One region of the Lysinibacillus sp. NPDC093190 genome, then DNA from elsewhere that is predicted to be linked to it. Evidence: riboswitches for the same ligand, from Rfam matches in the RefSeq annotation. Region 1 holds a riboswitch; each other region holds the start of a gene.
The links. Region 1 has a riboswitch for cobalamin ahead of ACQKOF_RS17420 ((2Fe-2S) ferredoxin domain-containing protein). Riboswitches for the same ligand answer to the same signal wherever they lie in the genome.

Region 2: linked by a shared signal. The riboswitch ahead of ACQKOF_RS23050 (FecCD family ABC transporter permease) and the one ahead of ACQKOF_RS17420 ((2Fe-2S) ferredoxin domain-containing protein) in region 1 are both predicted to bind cobalamin.
Region 3: linked by a shared signal. The riboswitch ahead of ACQKOF_RS07970 (hypothetical protein) and the one ahead of ACQKOF_RS17420 ((2Fe-2S) ferredoxin domain-containing protein) in region 1 are both predicted to bind cobalamin.
Region 4: linked by a shared signal. The riboswitch ahead of ACQKOF_RS14015 (leucine-rich repeat domain-containing protein) and the one ahead of ACQKOF_RS17420 ((2Fe-2S) ferredoxin domain-containing protein) in region 1 are both predicted to bind cobalamin.

Annotation. Positions count from the first base shown of each region.
Region 1 is NZ_JBNNVG010000023.1:48,196-52,495, forward strand. It holds gene cobJ (precorrin-3B C(17)-methyltransferase) at 1-1,388, opposite strand, end outside; gene ACQKOF_RS17420 ((2Fe-2S) ferredoxin domain-containing protein) at 1,393-1,764, opposite strand; cobalamin riboswitch at 1,901-2,085, opposite strand; cobalamin riboswitch at 2,314-2,498, shown strand; gene ACQKOF_RS17425 (energy-coupling factor ABC transporter permease) at 2,642-3,388, shown strand; gene ACQKOF_RS17430 (energy-coupling factor ABC transporter substrate-binding protein) at 3,390-3,662, shown strand; gene cbiQ (cobalt ECF transporter T component CbiQ) at 3,666-4,300, shown strand, end outside.
Region 2 is NZ_JBNNVG010000043.1:22,312-26,611, reverse strand. It holds gene ACQKOF_RS23055 (heme ABC transporter ATP-binding protein) at 1-424, opposite strand, end outside; gene ACQKOF_RS23050 (FecCD family ABC transporter permease) at 430-1,476, opposite strand; cobalamin riboswitch at 1,618-1,810, opposite strand; gene ACQKOF_RS23045 (biotin transporter BioY) at 1,982-2,578, shown strand; gene ACQKOF_RS23040 (NADPH-dependent FMN reductase) at 3,039-3,581, opposite strand; gene ACQKOF_RS23035 (nitroreductase family protein) at 3,644-4,261, opposite strand.
Region 3 is NZ_JBNNVG010000007.1:86,826-91,125, forward strand. It holds gene ACQKOF_RS07960 (FecCD family ABC transporter permease) at 1-30, opposite strand, end outside; gene ACQKOF_RS07965 (ABC transporter substrate-binding protein) at 27-992, opposite strand; gene ACQKOF_RS07970 (hypothetical protein) at 1,012-1,224, opposite strand; cobalamin riboswitch at 1,243-1,425, opposite strand; gene ACQKOF_RS07975 (acyl-CoA dehydrogenase family protein) at 1,512-3,179, opposite strand; partial or broken gene ACQKOF_RS07980 (class I adenylate-forming enzyme family protein) at 3,181-4,300, opposite strand, start outside.
Region 4 is NZ_JBNNVG010000016.1:76,890-81,189, forward strand. It holds gene ACQKOF_RS14005 (amidase family protein) at 1-908, shown strand, start outside; gene ACQKOF_RS14010 (hypothetical protein) at 1,040-1,405, shown strand; cobalamin riboswitch at 1,749-1,945, shown strand; gene ACQKOF_RS14015 (leucine-rich repeat domain-containing protein) at 2,170-3,021, shown strand; cobalamin riboswitch at 3,201-3,384, shown strand; gene ACQKOF_RS14020 (hypothetical protein) at 3,415-3,543, shown strand; gene ACQKOF_RS14025 (hypothetical protein) at 3,631-4,300, shown strand, end outside.

The DNA of each region.
Region 1 (4,300 bases):
ACTGCTCGATAACACGCCATACCACAGCCGTTAAAGCCAATATTTAATGTTTTCGGTAACGACATACCACCAAGCTTTTCTTGAATCTCTTCAGCATATGGAATCGAATCAAACTTTTCTCCATAACAGAAGTCACAAGCCTTTAACGATAACACGTCACCAAGTGGTGCTAGTAAAAAGCCAACTTCACGAAGCTTTGCGGTAATCGTTTCAGGCTCAGACGTTGGAATTTTCAAATGAATTTGATGGTCTGGTGTATACTCCATCGTTCCTTCTTCACCAACTACTTCAGCTAACGTCATCATTTGTTGAGGACTAAAAAACTTATTAGCTACCCCAGGACTAACTGCTAATTCAAAAACAGATTCGATTTTTTGTTGAACAAGCTTAGGTGATACCTTCACAGCGCTCGTTCCCTTCACCATTACAAGAGCAGCTGTCGCCATTTCCAGTGATGATTTTCTAGGCTTTGGTTGTGGTGTTATGGCTAAACTGGGCTTAATACGATTGGCATTAGGATCGGTCGCAAAATCATTACGCGCTGCTCCTGTTTCTTGATTCATCGCCCATGGTTCATTTTCTTCCTTAAGTCGTTGATATGGTCGTAACGGCTGTTTTTCCTCACCAAGTGTATATTTACGCTGATAACCACGTGGCGTAATCATTTTATTGTCGTAGAAGAATGTTGTTGAATTCCCGATAATAACTGTTGTTAACATGCCGATATCATGTTCAAGCATTTCTGCTAAAGTAGTCATCGTAATTTCCTGACGGTCACGATACGCGCTCTTCACAAGTCCAACTGGCGTATCTGGGGAACGATATTCTAATAAAATCCGTTGTGCCTCAACGATTTGTCTCGTACGACGTCCACTTTTTGGGTTATAAAGAGCGATAACAAAATCCGCCATTGCTGCTGCTTCTACTCGTTTTGCAATTAAATTCCAAGGTGTTAAGTGGTCACTTAAACTAATGGTACAGGCGTCATGCATAATGGGAGCACCTAGTAAACTTGCACACGAATTAATAGCCGAAATACCTGGAACAATTTCTACCTCGATACCAGTTGCTTCCGTCCAACCTAGCTCGATTAATACCTCATACACTAATCCTGCCATTCCATAAACCCCTGCATCACCGCTGGAAATGACCGATACGATACTTCCAGCCTCTGCTTGACGCACCGCTTCCTGTGCACGTGAAACTTCCTCTGTCATACCAGTACTAATAATCGACTTTGCACTAACTAAATCCTGAATAAGTTCAACATAAGTTTTATAGCCTATGATCATATCACTTTGTTGTAGTGCCTCCACAGCACGAGTCGTAATATGTTTAAAGTCTCCAGGGCCAAAGCCAACTACGAAAATCTTACCTTTTTGCGCCATTTCGCTACCCCTCTTTCACCTTTTCAATGCCTTTAATGGCTGTTGTTTGTGCTGTACGCTGCAACGAACCTTCACGCAATGTAAAAACATGCTCATTATGTAACGCTTCATGATTTAAATCTTGTACGAGTGCCTTCCCATGCTCCGTTGTCGGCACACGGTACCAATTCCCCTGAGGATAAGCAATGACAACACAAGCATCCTTACACCTACCATTACAGCGGGTCCTTGTCGTATGTATTTCCTGATCAAGCGCTAGCAACTGTATTTCATCACGAATTGCCTGTGTAATATCTTCAGCATCTTTTTTCATACAGCTACTACCATTGCAAATAAAAAGATGTGTTTTCATCCCCTCTAAATTCCAAGTTGTCATAGTTGTTCTCCCCTCATTTGCTTTTAGGACAAAGAAAAACCTTTACTCTAGACGAAGAGTAAAGGTAGTAGAAGCCAAAGAAAAACGAATATATACAGGTACTCGCTCTCGCTTCAACTTCTCCCTCCGAAAAGTTTGCATGCATCATCACATAAGCAGGTTTCCTGACTTAAGCTTCTTTTTACTTTCGCGCCTTCCTAAGTTTTCACTAGTGGCATCCGCGATTTCATCAGCTATTACAGTAGCGGGGGCTGTATCGGATTTTCACCGATTTCCCTATTATCTTGAAAATATTCAAGCACTTATGGATGTTTTATATGAATTTATGATCTTTCATGTAATAGAAAACTGTTTCTATCATATCTTATTATTTAAAAAATTCAATATTTCTTTTTTAATTTGTGACATTTTTATTAATTTTTTATAGAAAAATATCACATTCGTTTTCAATTTATCCGAATTTTCGACATAGATCCTCAATTGAAAATTTTTTCACAAAAAGTATAGCATATATATGGAAAATCATGTTACACTTTGTCGTGAAATCTCACAACTTCATCTTTTTTCGGTGCGAATTGTTCATCATTTCGCTTAAAAGGGAAGCCGGTTCAAGTCCGGCGCGGTCCCGCCACTGTACTAGAGAGTTTTATAGATAATGTCACTGTCCAAAGGATGGGAAGGCCTATAAAACGTTGAACTAAAGCCAGGAGACCTGCCGAAAAATATGTGATCGTTTCAACCTACGAGGATGGGTGTGCGGCTTAGCAGATTAGAATTTTATTTACTTTTTTAGCTATGCACTTTTCCAAAGTTGGAGAAGTGTTTTTTTATTTTCGCATACTAATTCGAAAAATATTAATGTGAGGAGGAGAGATTTTTGAAATTCTCAGCTTGGAAGCTTAGTTATTTCTTATTGGCATTTTTATTCGTGCCAAATCGTGCATTTGCGATGCATATTATGGAGGGTTTTTTACCAATCGAATGGGCGATTTTTTGGTGGGTCATTTCGATTCCATTTATTATTTTAGGATTACGTTCTATTCGTAAAACCATTGATGAAAATCCTGAAACAAAAATGATATTAGGTCTATCGGGTGCCTTTGCCTTTGTGCTATCAGCCTTAAAAATCCCTTCTGTAACAGGGAGCTGCTCGCATCCAACTGGGGTTGGGCTCGGAACAGTTCTTTTTGGACCATTAGCGATGAGTGTTATCGGAACAATCGTATTATTATTCCAAGCTTTACTTTTAGCACATGGTGGGCTTACAACATTAGGTGCAAACACCTTTTCCATGGCAATTATGGGCCCTATTATCGCTTACTATGTATTTAAAGGCTCACAAAAAATAGGGTTATCCTTTTCCCTTGCAGTCTTTTTAGCAGCAATGCTTGGTGACTTAGGTACATATGTTGTCACTTCTGTACAATTAGCTCTTGCCTTCCCTTCTGAGGTCGGAGGCTTTATGGCTTCATTCACAAAATTTGCTGGTATTTTTGCGTTAACACAAATTCCTCTTGCTGTTAGTGAAGGAATTTTAACAGTGATCGTTATGAATTTCCTGAAAAAATACAATGTGAGTGAATTAAAAGCTCTACGTGTGTTCTCAACAAAGGAGGCACACTAAAATGAAAAAAAACTTACTGCTCTTAGCAGTTGTTGTGTTACTAGCGATCGTTCCCCTATTTATTCAAAAAGGTGCAGAATTCGAGGGGGCTGACGGCGAAGCGGAAGCAGCAATTAGTGAAATAGATGCAAACTACGAGCCATGGTTTGAAAGCTTATGGGAGCCACCAAGCGGTGAAATTGAAAGCTTATTATTCGCACTACAAGCTGCTATTGGCGCTGGATTTATTGGCTATTTCATCGGCTTAATGCGCGGCAAACATAAAGAGGGTTAAACGATGTTACTCATTGATAAGTATGCTTATTTGAATAAATTAGCGTCTGTTCATCCGCTAGAAAAAATGACGTTATCCCTTGGACTACTTATATTGTCGCTTATCATGAGAGATGAACGAATTTCACTCATTACATTTATTGTGATGAGTGTTTTTATCATTTTAGGCGCAAAAATTCCTACAAAATATTATGCAAAATTACTATTGCTACCTGGATTTTTTTTACTATCAAGTTTAGTGTCAATTTTAATTTCTATAGCACCAACAACTAGCACACTACCAACGCACATTTGGTCATTTTCACTTAATAGTTGGACGATTTTTATCGGCAGTGCGAGCCTCATGACAGCGCAACAGCTTTTTTTCATCGTCCTTGGCAGCATTAGCTGTTTGTATTTTTTAATTCTCACAACATCAGTCCAATCTATTTGTTACGTGCTACGACAATGGCGACTTCCAACTCTATTTGTAGAGCTAGTAGAACTAACGTATCGTTTTATTTTTATCTTTTTAAACAGTATGCAGAAAATCCATCTTGCCCAGCAGGCTCGTCTAGGATACAGCTCCCCTATGCAGTGGCTTCGTTCAGTATCAATGCTGATTGCTGCTTTATTTGTCGAGATGTTCCAACGCAGTCG
Region 2 (4,300 bases), on a different contig from region 1:
CACCCGAAAGAGAGCTAAAACTACGTTTCTCTAAATGAGCGATACCTGTTTGGTTCAGTGCATCTTTTACAATTTGAAAATCTCGTTCTTGATCAAGCTCCAATAGTTTTTTATGGGGTGTTCTCCCCATACTCACTAAATCATGTACTGTAAAATCGAATAAGACTGGTGTTTCTTGACTCACAACTGCTAAATTTCGAGCAATGCTTTTACTCGGTTGCTTTAAAATATCCTGTTCATTTAATAATACTGTTCCACTTTCTGGTTTTAATAAACGATACATATTCTTTAATAGCGTTGACTTCCCACTACCATTAGGACCGATTAGACCAACAAATTGCTTGTCCTTTATTCGAATACTTACTTCATGTAATATACGTTCATCAGAAATGGAGAATGATACTTGTTTCGCTTCTATTGTCATATGCTTTAATCTCCTTCACCGAATGAATAATTGTTACTACGTAGCAGCCAAATGAAAAATGGACCTCCGCAAAAAGCTGTGATAATTCCAATTGGCATTTCCTCAGGGGCAATTAAAATTCGAGCAAGTGCATCTGCCCAAACTAAGAAAATCCCTCCTAATAATGCGCTAATCGGTATGACATATTTATGGTTTGAACCTACAATTAGCCGTACAATATGTGGAATGATTAAGCCGACAAATCCGATTGAGCCACTTACAGCAACAATCACACCCGTTAATAATGAAACTAATAAAATAAGCTGTATACGGAATTGTTGTAAGTTAACCCCTAATGTGACTGCTGCTTCTTCCCCAAGGAGTAATAAATTTAAGCTTCGATAGTGGAGCCATAACAAGGCAAATACTACAATAAAAATAATTGTAGGAATTAAAAGATTACTCCACTTAGCACCAGCTAGGCTTCCTAGCATCCAAAACATGACCGCCTTCATTCCACCTTCTTGCTTCGACATCATTAATATAAAGTTTGAAATAGCAGATAAAATAAAAGACACCGCCATCCCTGAAAGTAAAAGCCGAAAGACGGAAATCCTACCTCCAACACGTGATAAGAAAAAAACTAACCCCATTGCCGTGAGAGAACCTAAAAATGCAGATACAGAAAGAGCATAAACGCCTAGAAATGAAAAAGCACCTAAAATGATGACGGCTGTAGCACCAACCGTCGCTCCAGAGGAAATCCCTAAAATATATGGCTCTGCAATTGAATTACGAACAAGTGCTTGAATAGCTGCTCCAGCAATTGCCAAACCTGCTCCTACAATAGCAGCGAGTAATACACGCGGAGCTCGGATTTGCCAAATGATAATTTCCTGTGAGCGACTCCAATCTTCTTCGATTGAATTTTGTATAATTGGGATTTTAGAAAGGATGACCTTCCATACATAAAGTGGCGTAACAGAAACCGATCCAACCATAATCGCAATTGTCATTGAAATGATAAGTACTAGAAAAAGAGTCATTGATAGTAGTATAAATTTTTTATTCATCTGTTTATAAACTCCTAATCACTAAATAAATGAAACAAAAAGGGTATTCTATGCAAATGCGCATAGAAATACCCTTGATTAAACAACACCAGAATGATTTCCTTCTACTATTGTCCGTAATTGCTTTCATCCTCGTGGGCATTACAGGAATTACTAATTGGCAGGTCTCCTGGCTTCGAATCAACGTTACTATGATTGCCTTCCCATTCTAGAACAGTGGCTAAATCATCATAGAACTCCTCTTTACAGTTGCGGGACAGCGTCGGATTTGCACCAACTTCCCTTTTAAGTGACACATTGTACAAGATGTCACACCATTAGCATCGAATATTTAAAATTATGACGATTCTATCATATATTTTAATAGTTAGTCTATAACTAACCATTATTTATCAAGTTAAGTAGGAAAATACTTTTACGTTAACCTTTGATGATAATTAAGTTGACACAAAATCATTATTTTTTTACACTAATATTATCAACATTACTTTTTAGGGGTGAAATAATGACAACAGTTGCGGAACACACGCATCACAAATTAAGAACAGTCGATCTTGCATACATTGGACTATTTTCAACATTGATGATGATAGGGGCTAATATTACGTCCATTGTACCTTTCATGATGGTTGGTGGAGTACCTATCACATTACAAACATTTTTTGCTATTTTAGCAGGGCTTATTCTTGGTAGTAGAAAAGGGGCACTCGCTTGTACTGTTTATATGTGTATTGGTTTAGCAGGTGCACCTGTATTTTCACGATTCAATGGAGGCTTTGGACAAATTATAAGTCCTACATTTGGTTTTATTGTCTCATTTATTATAGCTGCATTTGTCGCTGGGCTTATTGTAGAACGCAGTGGAACGAAGAAAAGCTATGTAGTTGCAGCATTAGTTGCAACAGCTATTAATTATTTACTAGGCACAAATTGGATGTACTTTGCCTACAAGCTATGGGCTAGTGCTCCTGATGCTTTCACTTATAAGATAGCATGGCTTTGGATGATGCCTCCTTTACCAAAGGATATTATTTTAGCTGTATTTGCGGGTATTTTTGCACACCGCCTTCAAAAGGTGTTAAAAATAATTCCGATTAAATAAAGGGTCATCATCATAACATGTGGTTGATTTCCGTTCCGACTGGGCGCTCTCCTGTTCTTTCTGTCGATTCAGTTGACTAACTAGTTTTTCTGCAGGAGTGTCGGGGTATTAACCTCTATCTTAAATCCAACAAATAAAAAAATGTCCCATAAGTATATTGCACACTTATGGGACATTTTTTTATTTATCAATTATGCCTCGGCATAATTACGTCCGGAATCGGCTTTTGTGCTTGCACAAAGGATGATTCCGTGACATCCGCCAGAGGCACATGATGTTGGTCACTCAGTCGTTGCCACAGGACGTGGCGTTCTTAGACTGAGTTCCTCTATTTCAGCAGGTGTTTGGACAACCACTGAAAAAGTAAATTAAACCCGCATTCATCTCACCACCTATAGAGGTGGGAGACTTCTGTAGCTGACGCTTCGCTTTCGCTACAAAAGACATTTGCTGAAAAAAGTTAAACGTATTTTTTCACCCAGTTTAAGAAGTTATCAATAACTACATCTAGGAATTTGATAGTACCCTCATCTGTTAAATTGCCTTCTGTATCAAATTTAGTGTGTACTGCTCCAATATAAACATCATTACCACTAAGTAATGGTGAATTTACTCCAGGTGAGAATAAAATATCTCGTAAATGTAATTGTGCTTTAACAGTACCTAAGTTACCCATTGATGCTCCCATCATGAATGATGGCTTGCCAATCATTACTTTATCAACGCGAGATAACCAATCAATGGCGTTAACCATAACACCTGGCACTGTACCATTATATTCTGGTGTTAACCATAGTACTGCATCTGCCGCTTTTACTTTTGCTTTAAAATCAAGTACAGATTGTGGTGCTTCATTTTCGATATCTTGATTATACATTGGTAAATCATTTAAGCTTAATATTTCAAGATCAATTTTCTCTGCATAACGCTTTTGAACAAATTTCGCTAATTGCATATTATAAGATTCTTTACGGATACTACCTACGATTGCTACTACTTTCACAATATTTCCTCCTAAATGTGCATTAATTTTATTATTTGTAAACAGTTTTATTTTATACCGCCCTAATAGTAGGATGCAAATTCCTCAACTGGTTTACGGTAACCACGCAAGCGACGACTAGTTTCTTTTTCTTTACCTATAGTAATCATTAGTGCAATTTCATGTGTTTCTGGCACGTTAAAAAGTGCTCTCATTTGTTGTTGATCAAAGCCGATCATTGGACATGTATCCCATCCACGATTTTTAGCTGCCAGCATAAATAACATAGCTGAAAGTGAAGCGTTACGAATAGCTTCCTCCTTCTTAAACTCCTCGCCAAGTTCTTCATAAAATTTAGTATTTTCATCGACAATATTTTCTAACTCACAAGCATTAATAATGCCTAAGTCTACCATCCCTTGATTAAGGTTAGCGGTGTTTTTATAGGCTTCTTTATCTCCTAAAACAAGTATAACTGCTGAGGCAGAGTGCACTTTATACTGCCCGTACGCCGCCTCTCTTACTTGTTCTTTTTTTTCTTCATCTAATACAACGATGTAATTGGCATGTTGTAAGTTAAAGGCTGATGGAGCAAGCTTAACATCCTCCAAAATGGGACGTATATCTTCTTCGCTCATCTTGATGCCCTCAATAAAATTATTCGCAGAACGACGCTTATCTATTAGTTTTGAAAATTCCATCTAACTGACCTCCAATCATTTTTCTGTTAAGAGTATGTA
Region 3 (4,300 bases), on a different contig from region 1:
TGAACCATAGGCTACAATTGTTTTACTCATTTAAACGCCTCTGGGTAGACGGCCTTTGCTAATTCCTCCAGACCATCTGCTAAACGAGGACCTTGACGACTTGTCGTATTTTCATCCACTTGTACTATAGCTTTATTTTTCACAGCAGTAATTGTCTCAAAGCCTGGACGTTGTGGAATTTTCGTTAAAATATCAGGTACATAATTATATGCCACAACAATGACATCTGGATTTTTCGCGATAATTTGTTCAGCATCAATTTGATACCAGTCATTTGTATCTGCTGCCACATTTTCGGCATGAATCATTTCTAGCATCTCATTCATAAATGTACCTTTACCAGCTGTATAAATCTGTGGCTCATCAGACGATTCCACTAAGACTTTCTTTGGCTCAGCACCCTCAAGTTTTGTTTCAACTTCTTCAACTTTTGTCTTCATGTTTGCGACTATTTTTTTAGCCTCTTCTAGTTTTCCTGTTGCACGACCAAGCTGTTCAATCGTTGTGTAAGTTTCATTAAAGTTTTTTGCATCCGCTACAACAAATACTTTCACACCTGCAGCCTCAAGCTGTTCAATTGCTCCTTTTGAATAACTCATACCCGATGCATGCGCAAGAACGATATCTGGCGATAAAGCAATAATTCGTTCAATATTATAATCCATACCGCCAACCTTTTCTTTTTTACTAGCCTCTGGTGGATAATCGTCATTATCTGTTACACCAACTATTTCATCATTTAAGCCAAGGCTAAATAAAATTTCTGTGTTACTTGGAATGAGAGAGACAATTTTTTTAGGAGGTGCTTCTAGCGTAATATCCTTGCCAGTAGCATCCTTTATCGTCATTGGGAATGTTGCTTGATCTACTTTTGCAGTCTCTTGTTGCTCAGAAGATGATGGCTTTTCATTTGTTGCCTCTTTTGTATTACATGCAGCAAGCAAGCCAATAGCTAAAAATGCTGATAATCCTATTTTCCAAATTTTCTTCATGTGAATCCCCCTTAGTCTATTAGTGCATATAGTTTTTATCGCTTTGTTTTTCTGATTTATCGATACATTTTAGTTTTTTATCGCCTAACATTGTGAGTTTATCGCCCAACTTTGTGGATTTATCGCCCACTGTTTCAAATTTATCGACATTCATCTTCCAAAACAAATACCCCTCATCATAAAACAATGAGGGGGTCAAATTTGCACAAAAAACATATACAAAATCCACCATCCTATCCTCGTAGGCTACAACGTGTTTTCTATAAAGGCAGGTCTCCTGGCTCGTGCTCCATACGCTTTTTCAAGCCTTCCCGAAAATTTCAGTGGCGTAGATTGAAAAAACTCACACATACAGTGGCGGGACCGCATCGGAATTACACCGATTTCCCTTTTCACTTTACTTAAGTAAAGAACCTTTATAATATTCAGTTGATTGTATTATACATGAAAATGAAAGAAGTCGCCTCCATTCGAGACGACTCCTAAACAAATCAATTATGTCCGGCATACTGAAAGAAGTTAGACTATATATGAAAAATACTGTACCGTTTTCATCGGTGCACCCATTTCTCGTAACGCCCATGTGTGCTCTAAATAAATATCTGCTAGCTTCTCATATTTGCCGCCGAATCTTTGTGCCCATTCGACTGCTACAACACTTTCATATATATGTGCCATTTTCTCTGCAACCTTTTTTGCCTCAAACGTTTTCGTTGCATCATCTAAACGGCTAAATGTTTGCAAAGTTGAATCTAGTTTTGCTAATTGCTCCGCTACAATTTCGACTAATGGACTGTCAGCTAATTTTTCTAGGCGCTCCTCCATGACACGAACAAACAATTCATGCGCATGAAACTTATCAACTAAACGAATGAGCTCTAAAGCTAAAATATTAGCAGTTCCCTCCCATACAGTAAGCACCTGTGCATCTCTTAATAGCCGTGGTGTAACAAAATCTTCAATATAGCCGTTTCCGCCATGTAATTCAATGGCTTCACTAGCATAATGCACAGCTTGCTCTGCCGTTTCTTTTTTCATAATAGCAATATACAAGCGATTTAAAATAATTTCCTCTTCATTCCCCTGTCCACTAGTTACTTTATCGTACAGCTGAATAAGATCAAAAACTGTGGCAACTTCTACATGAAGCTTGGCAGCTAATTTCCCTAGTGTATCCTGAATCATAGGGTATTGCGTTAAAGGCTTACCAAACGCATGACGATTTGTCACATAATGTTTCGCCTCTAAATATCCGCGGCGCATAATACCGATAGAAGCAACCGCATTGCAAATTCTTGATAAATTAAGTGCCTCCAGCATATAATAAATTCCTTTATTCGGATCACCTACGACATAAGCTAGCGCTCCATCAAATTCAACCTCACCAGAAGGTACTGCTCTAACACCAAGCTTATCCTTTAAACGCCGAATGCGCAGGTTATTAACTGTGCCATCCTCATTTCGCCATGGAACTGCAAACAATGTTAAGCCTTTTGAGCCTGCCTGAGCCCCTTCCATGCGTGCCAATACCATGGTTACTCCACACATTCCCGCGTTAGATGCAAAATATTTCTCCCCATATAAACGATATTGATTGCCGTCCTTTCTTGCCTCTACAACATTCGCCCCAACATCAGAGCCACCTTGACGCTCCGTTAAAAATGTCGCCCCCTCATATAGCTCGGTATCTCCAGTTGCACAAACATGCGGTAAAAAGTGTTCCTTCACCTCATCACTCGCATAATGATCAAGGAGATAAGCAGCTGCCATTGTTAAAGTAACAGGACAATAAAAGCCTGGCTCAGCATGTGATAGTATATAGCCTTGAGCAAAGCTATAAACATAGTTGCCCTTTCTACCTAATTGCGGAATATCCTTATGAACATAGCCAACAATGCCGGTATTGTACGTTTCTTCAATTGTTTTTTTATAGCCATCATTGACCCAAACTTCTGACACTTCTTCACCATAGGCATTATACCTTTGTAATCGAGGTTCACCCTCTCTATCCGTATGTTTGGCTCTCACATCAATATCTCCAGCACAAAGCTCACCGAAATCTGTTAGCTCACGTGTTGCATATTCCACAAACTCTTTATCTAGCATCATTTCTAAAACTTTATGAAGTGTATCATTATCTTTAAAAAAGTTTGTTGTTTTCATTTCTTCCTGCTGTAAAACCTTCATACTATCTCACCTCTTGCCCCTTCAAGGATTGTTTTAGTATTTTGCCCGATGCATTTCGTGGTAGCGCTTCCACACGTTCAAAGATGCGTGGAATTTTATATTTAGCAAGATGCTCCTCCAAATAAGCTTTAAGTTCGTCCTCGCCAATTTCTGTTTTAGCGGCATAAACGGCCTTCACCGTTTCTCCCCACTCCGGATGTGGAACACCGATTACAGCCACTTCAAATATCCCCTCATAGCTCAACATACTATCTTCAATTTCTTTCGGGTAAATATTCACACCGCCTGAAAAAATAACATCCTTTTTGCGATCCACAATCCAAATATAGCCGTCCTCATCTATGCGAGCCAAGTCACCTGTTTTCAGCCAGCCATCTATAAATGCAGCCTTTGTTGCACTATCATCCTTATAATAGCCCAGCATATTACCCTCACCGGACAACACAATTTCTCCTACTTCACCAACACTGACATCTTCTCCATTGTCGTTGATAATACGCAGCTCCGCCCCAAGTGGTGCACGACGACCAACGCTCCCCGCCTTCGTTGCATGCTCTTCGCCAAACAATATTGAACCGTTTGGACCAGCCTCTGTTAAGCCATAAACACAAGTTAAATTTTCTGTTCTAAAAGCTTTTTGTAAATGGCGGACTTCGTTTTGTGATAACGGCGCTCCACCATAAGCCCACCATTTCATCGATGATAAATCAGTTGTTTGCAATCTTGGCATTTGAGCGGTTAACAAATACGCGACAGGTGCGCCGAAGAAATGCGTTGTCCGTTCCTGCTCGATTGAATCTATCAATAAATCAGGCGTAAATGTTGGCGTTAGCACATTTGTTGAGCCTACAAGTACTCCTGCCATTAAAAATAAATGTAATGGGGCTGAATGCGTCAACGGCATCATAAGAAGAATCCGACTTTCTGGCTTTACTTCCATTTCTACTGCAATCATTTGCGCTACAGTTAAAATATTGCGATAGCTAAACAATACTCCCTTTGGTTTTCCCGTTGTACCCGAGGTATATAAAATAGTTGAAACATCATCTTCATTCAACTGGCAATCAATTGTTTGAATGCTCGCATGTTGAATAAGTGTTTCATAGTTTAGCCAACCAGCC
Region 4 (4,300 bases), on a different contig from region 1:
GAACTGAGACAGATGCCTCGATTTTAAGTCCAGCTATTCAAAATTCAGTAGTTGGCATAAAACCGACAGTTGGGCTCATTAGTCGACAGGGCATTATTCCGTTTACATACTCTCAAGACACAGCAGGACCAATGGCTAGAACAGTAACAGATGCAGCTATTTTATTGGGAGCGTTAACAGGAGTAGATCAAGAAGACGTCGCTACATATAAAAGTGAAAGAAGGTTATATAAGGATTACATCAAATTTTTAGATGCCGCAGGATTAATTGGTGCTAGAATTGGTGTTTATAATAATGCCTCAAAAGCTTATTATGACTCAGGGGAATATGACGAAACACTTTTTAATAATGCAATTCAGGTTTTGAGAGAGCAAGGAGCCGATATTATTGAAGGCATCGAAATCCCTACTTTTCATAGAGACTGGAAATGGGGAGTACCGTTATACGAATTAAAGCATAGTTTAAATAATTTTCTTGTCAATCTACCTTCCCACATGCCTGTCCATTCTATCTCTGAGTTAATTCAATTTAATATTCGATCAAAAGAAAAGTCGTTGAAATATGGGCAGGATAAATTGGAGTCGAGAGAGAATTTACCGAACACGTTAAGAGATTCTGAATATTTAAACGCAAAACTAGAGGATTTGTATTTTTCACAAGAACAAGGGATCGATTATACATTAAAAAAATATGAATTAGATGCGATTATCTTTCCATCCTATATAGGTTCGACAATTAGTGCGAAAGCTGGATATCCGTCTATTGCCGTCCCAGCAGGGTATATGAAAAATGGGAGACCGTTTGGCATAACATTCGCAGGAACTGCATTTAGTGAAGATGTTCTAATAAAACTTGCATTTTCATTTGAGCAAGCAACTAAACTACGAAAAGCTCCGAAGTTGTATTAAGATCTTCTGTGCAAATCCGACACTAAACACCAATTAAAATATGGTGAAATTTATTTAATAGTAAAAAGATTTGACTAATTATATTAAGTTATTACTTGTAAGACAATAACGCAAATAAAAGGATGATTTTAATGAACATCAAAGGTAAAGTACTAGCAAGCGTTTTAGCACTTTCAATAGCAACTACAGGCGGATATATTACGGGAATGCAAGAAGAAGAGAATACAGCAGATGCGGCAACATTCTTTAATAAAAGTGATTTAGGTTATCCAATGTTTTCGCACTTGCCAGAAATCCAAGCGTATTTTAACTGGGATACTGTAAAACAAGGTAACCTAGTATTCTACGTTACAACATTTGACCAAGAAAGAACAGACCATGAAATGAATCTAAATTCTAGTTGGCTACCTAAAGATATAAAAATTTATGCATTTAAAAACATAAATCTAGATTGGATTACTGGTGAACAAAGGTCTGCAAGTTTTAACAATGTTTGATCGCCAGATGCTAAAAATGTAAATGGTGGTGATTTATCTTTATCAAACATCAAAGATGGTGACCCGGTTATTCTCGTGTATGGTGGGTTTGATACCAAGCTATTAGAAATCATTCATATAACTAAGGAGGATTATGAGAAAGCGATGAAAGGTCATAATCCTCAACCACCTGCATGTAAATAAAGTACATTTAGACTGTCCTTCACTGGGTAGTCTTTTTTATTTGTCTTCCTTTCCAATTTCTTAACAGTAGGTAAACTACACATTACAATTTAGTTTGATAGTCAGTAAGGAATATTTACTCTACTATTTCTTACATCTTTAAATGGCTAATTTAACAACTAAATAGCATAGAATAATAGGCGTAATTCGGTGTAATTTACTTAAATGGGAAGCCGGCGCAAATCCGACACTGCCCCGCAACTGTAAATGCACATAGTATTTTAATAAACTCGATCAACAACGATTCAATTCGTTTGTTGGGCGTTCTTTTTTTGCGTTGAATGTGCATGACCCCGAAGCCTACGATTCTGAGTGGAACTTTCTGGTGTTCCGACCTTGCGCACAACTTTTTTCTTCTTGAAAAATAATAGATGTTTTTCCGAAATATTGTTACTATTCAACTAACGGAACAGGTTAGTTGAATAAACAGGTATGTTATAGAAGAAGTTCAAGTAGTTTAAGTAGAGTTATTCAAACAATGTGCAAAAAATTCAAGTTGGAGGAATATACATACATTGTATTTTCGAAAAAGGAGCAGACAAATGAAACTAAATTTTCCTCATATGAAATTAGACTCTTTACCTAATTTAGATGTACCCATAAAAGAAATAACAAATTTAAACCTTTTTGATAATAGGTTAACAACGATACCTTCCGAAATTTATAAAATGAGCAGATTAAAAATTTTGAATATATCTGTTAATAAGATTAAAAAAATGCCTGCGGAGATAGGCAATTTAACAGATCTTAGAATGTTGGATGCAGGGCATAATGAAATTGACGTTATTCCTCCTGAAATTGGATCCCTTCATAATCTGGAGGATTATTTATACCTTCATAATAATAAATTAAAGTCCATTCCACCTGAGATCTCTAAGCTGGTCAAAGTGAAATATTTAAATCTAAGTGATAATCAATTATTAAAATTACCAGATGAACTTGGACATTTGACCAATATTATAGAACTGCGTGTAATGAATAATCAATTGAAAGAGTTGCCGTACAGTATTTGTAGATTAAGTAACTTGAAGGAATTACATTTAAAAAATAATCAAATCACAACTCTTCCAGTAAATATAGGGGAATTGTCATTATTGCGTGTTTTAGATATAGAAGATAATCAATTAAAAGATATACCTCAATCTTTACATAAATGTTTAAGGTTAAGACGATTAAATTTGAGACATAATCAATTGACCACATTACCTGAAGAGATTGGACAATTGAAGAATTTATTAGAAATTGATCTAAGAAGCAATCTTCTAACGGAATTACCAAAATCATTGCTGGAAATGGAGGGGTTAGAACGTTTGGATCTTAGATGGAACCACCAATTAAACATACCAAAGTGGTTAAGAGAACTAGAAGAAAAAGGGTGTATTATTTATTTGTAATTGTGATTAAATGCACTTAAACTAACTGGGCTTTAGTTTAATGTTTACAATCCGAGTTAAAAAGTCTAGAAGATAATGCATAAGAAACTGGAATATATTGTGTTATTTGACTTTGGAAATACACTCCTATACAATTGATTTTAATAATCTAATAGGAATACTAGATTCCTATGACAACTGAATAGCGTGGAGTAATAGGTGTAAATTGCGTGCAATTTACTTAAAAGGGAAGTCGGTGCAAATCCGACACTGTCCCGCAACTGTAAATGTGAGCGACTTTTCAAATACCACTGTTTAACGACGGGAAGGGGAAAAGTAGCGATGATCATGAGTCAGGATACCTGCCTATTATGAGTACACACCATAACCCTACGAGGAATAGGAGGTGGCATGTTGACAAAACAGAATGCTCTGTTCGTCACTGTACGTCAAACGCCCAAAATAAAAGAAGGTATTGGCAATCGAGCTAATTCTTTGATATTTGGGCATTGTTTGACATTATATGATGAACGAAAAAGATAGAATGAAGGATTTCCTCGCGTTAATAGGAAATCCTTTTTTTACTGATGACTTCCGTTTTGAAAATATGTACGAAAAGAGGATGCAAGTATGACGAATATTCATGTATATACAGCACAGGATTCGCAATATTTAGATATGAAAATTTGTAAGCAGCCACGCACTGAAGTTACTAAGAAAGCTACAACAAGAATGGTTATAGAATCACTTGTTGATCAATTAATAGCTAGTAATCTTATTAGTAATGAACGATTATTTGAGCAAATTTTATATAACAAAGATATTATTTGGATTCAAAATGAAAATATTAATGGGCACCTTTTTGCAAAGGCGGATATGACAGATCAGCTTAAAACAAAAACAAATAGTTTTATGATGTATATGCCGACAAATCCAATTGTGTATGAGGTGAATGGTGAGCATTATCATTTAATTACACGGATTGATTCGACGCGTGCAAAACCAAATTTAGAGCGACTTTCCCAAGATCCTAATCCAATATTAAGTGCTGCTCGGGTCAATGATTTATTGTGCTCGATAGTAATGCGCTTTTATGAAACATATTTAGAGGATTTATCACAGGTAGCTCATAAAGACAAACAACTGATTAATTTTGTAGAGCGAGAGTATCAGCAATTTTTAGAAGCTGTGAAGGAGCTAAATGATTATCATTTAAACTGGCACCCACGTGGTAACGGTCATGAACTATTGCTTGAATTAATTGATAATTTGCAACTTTTGAGAAGCCGACCGGGCAAGG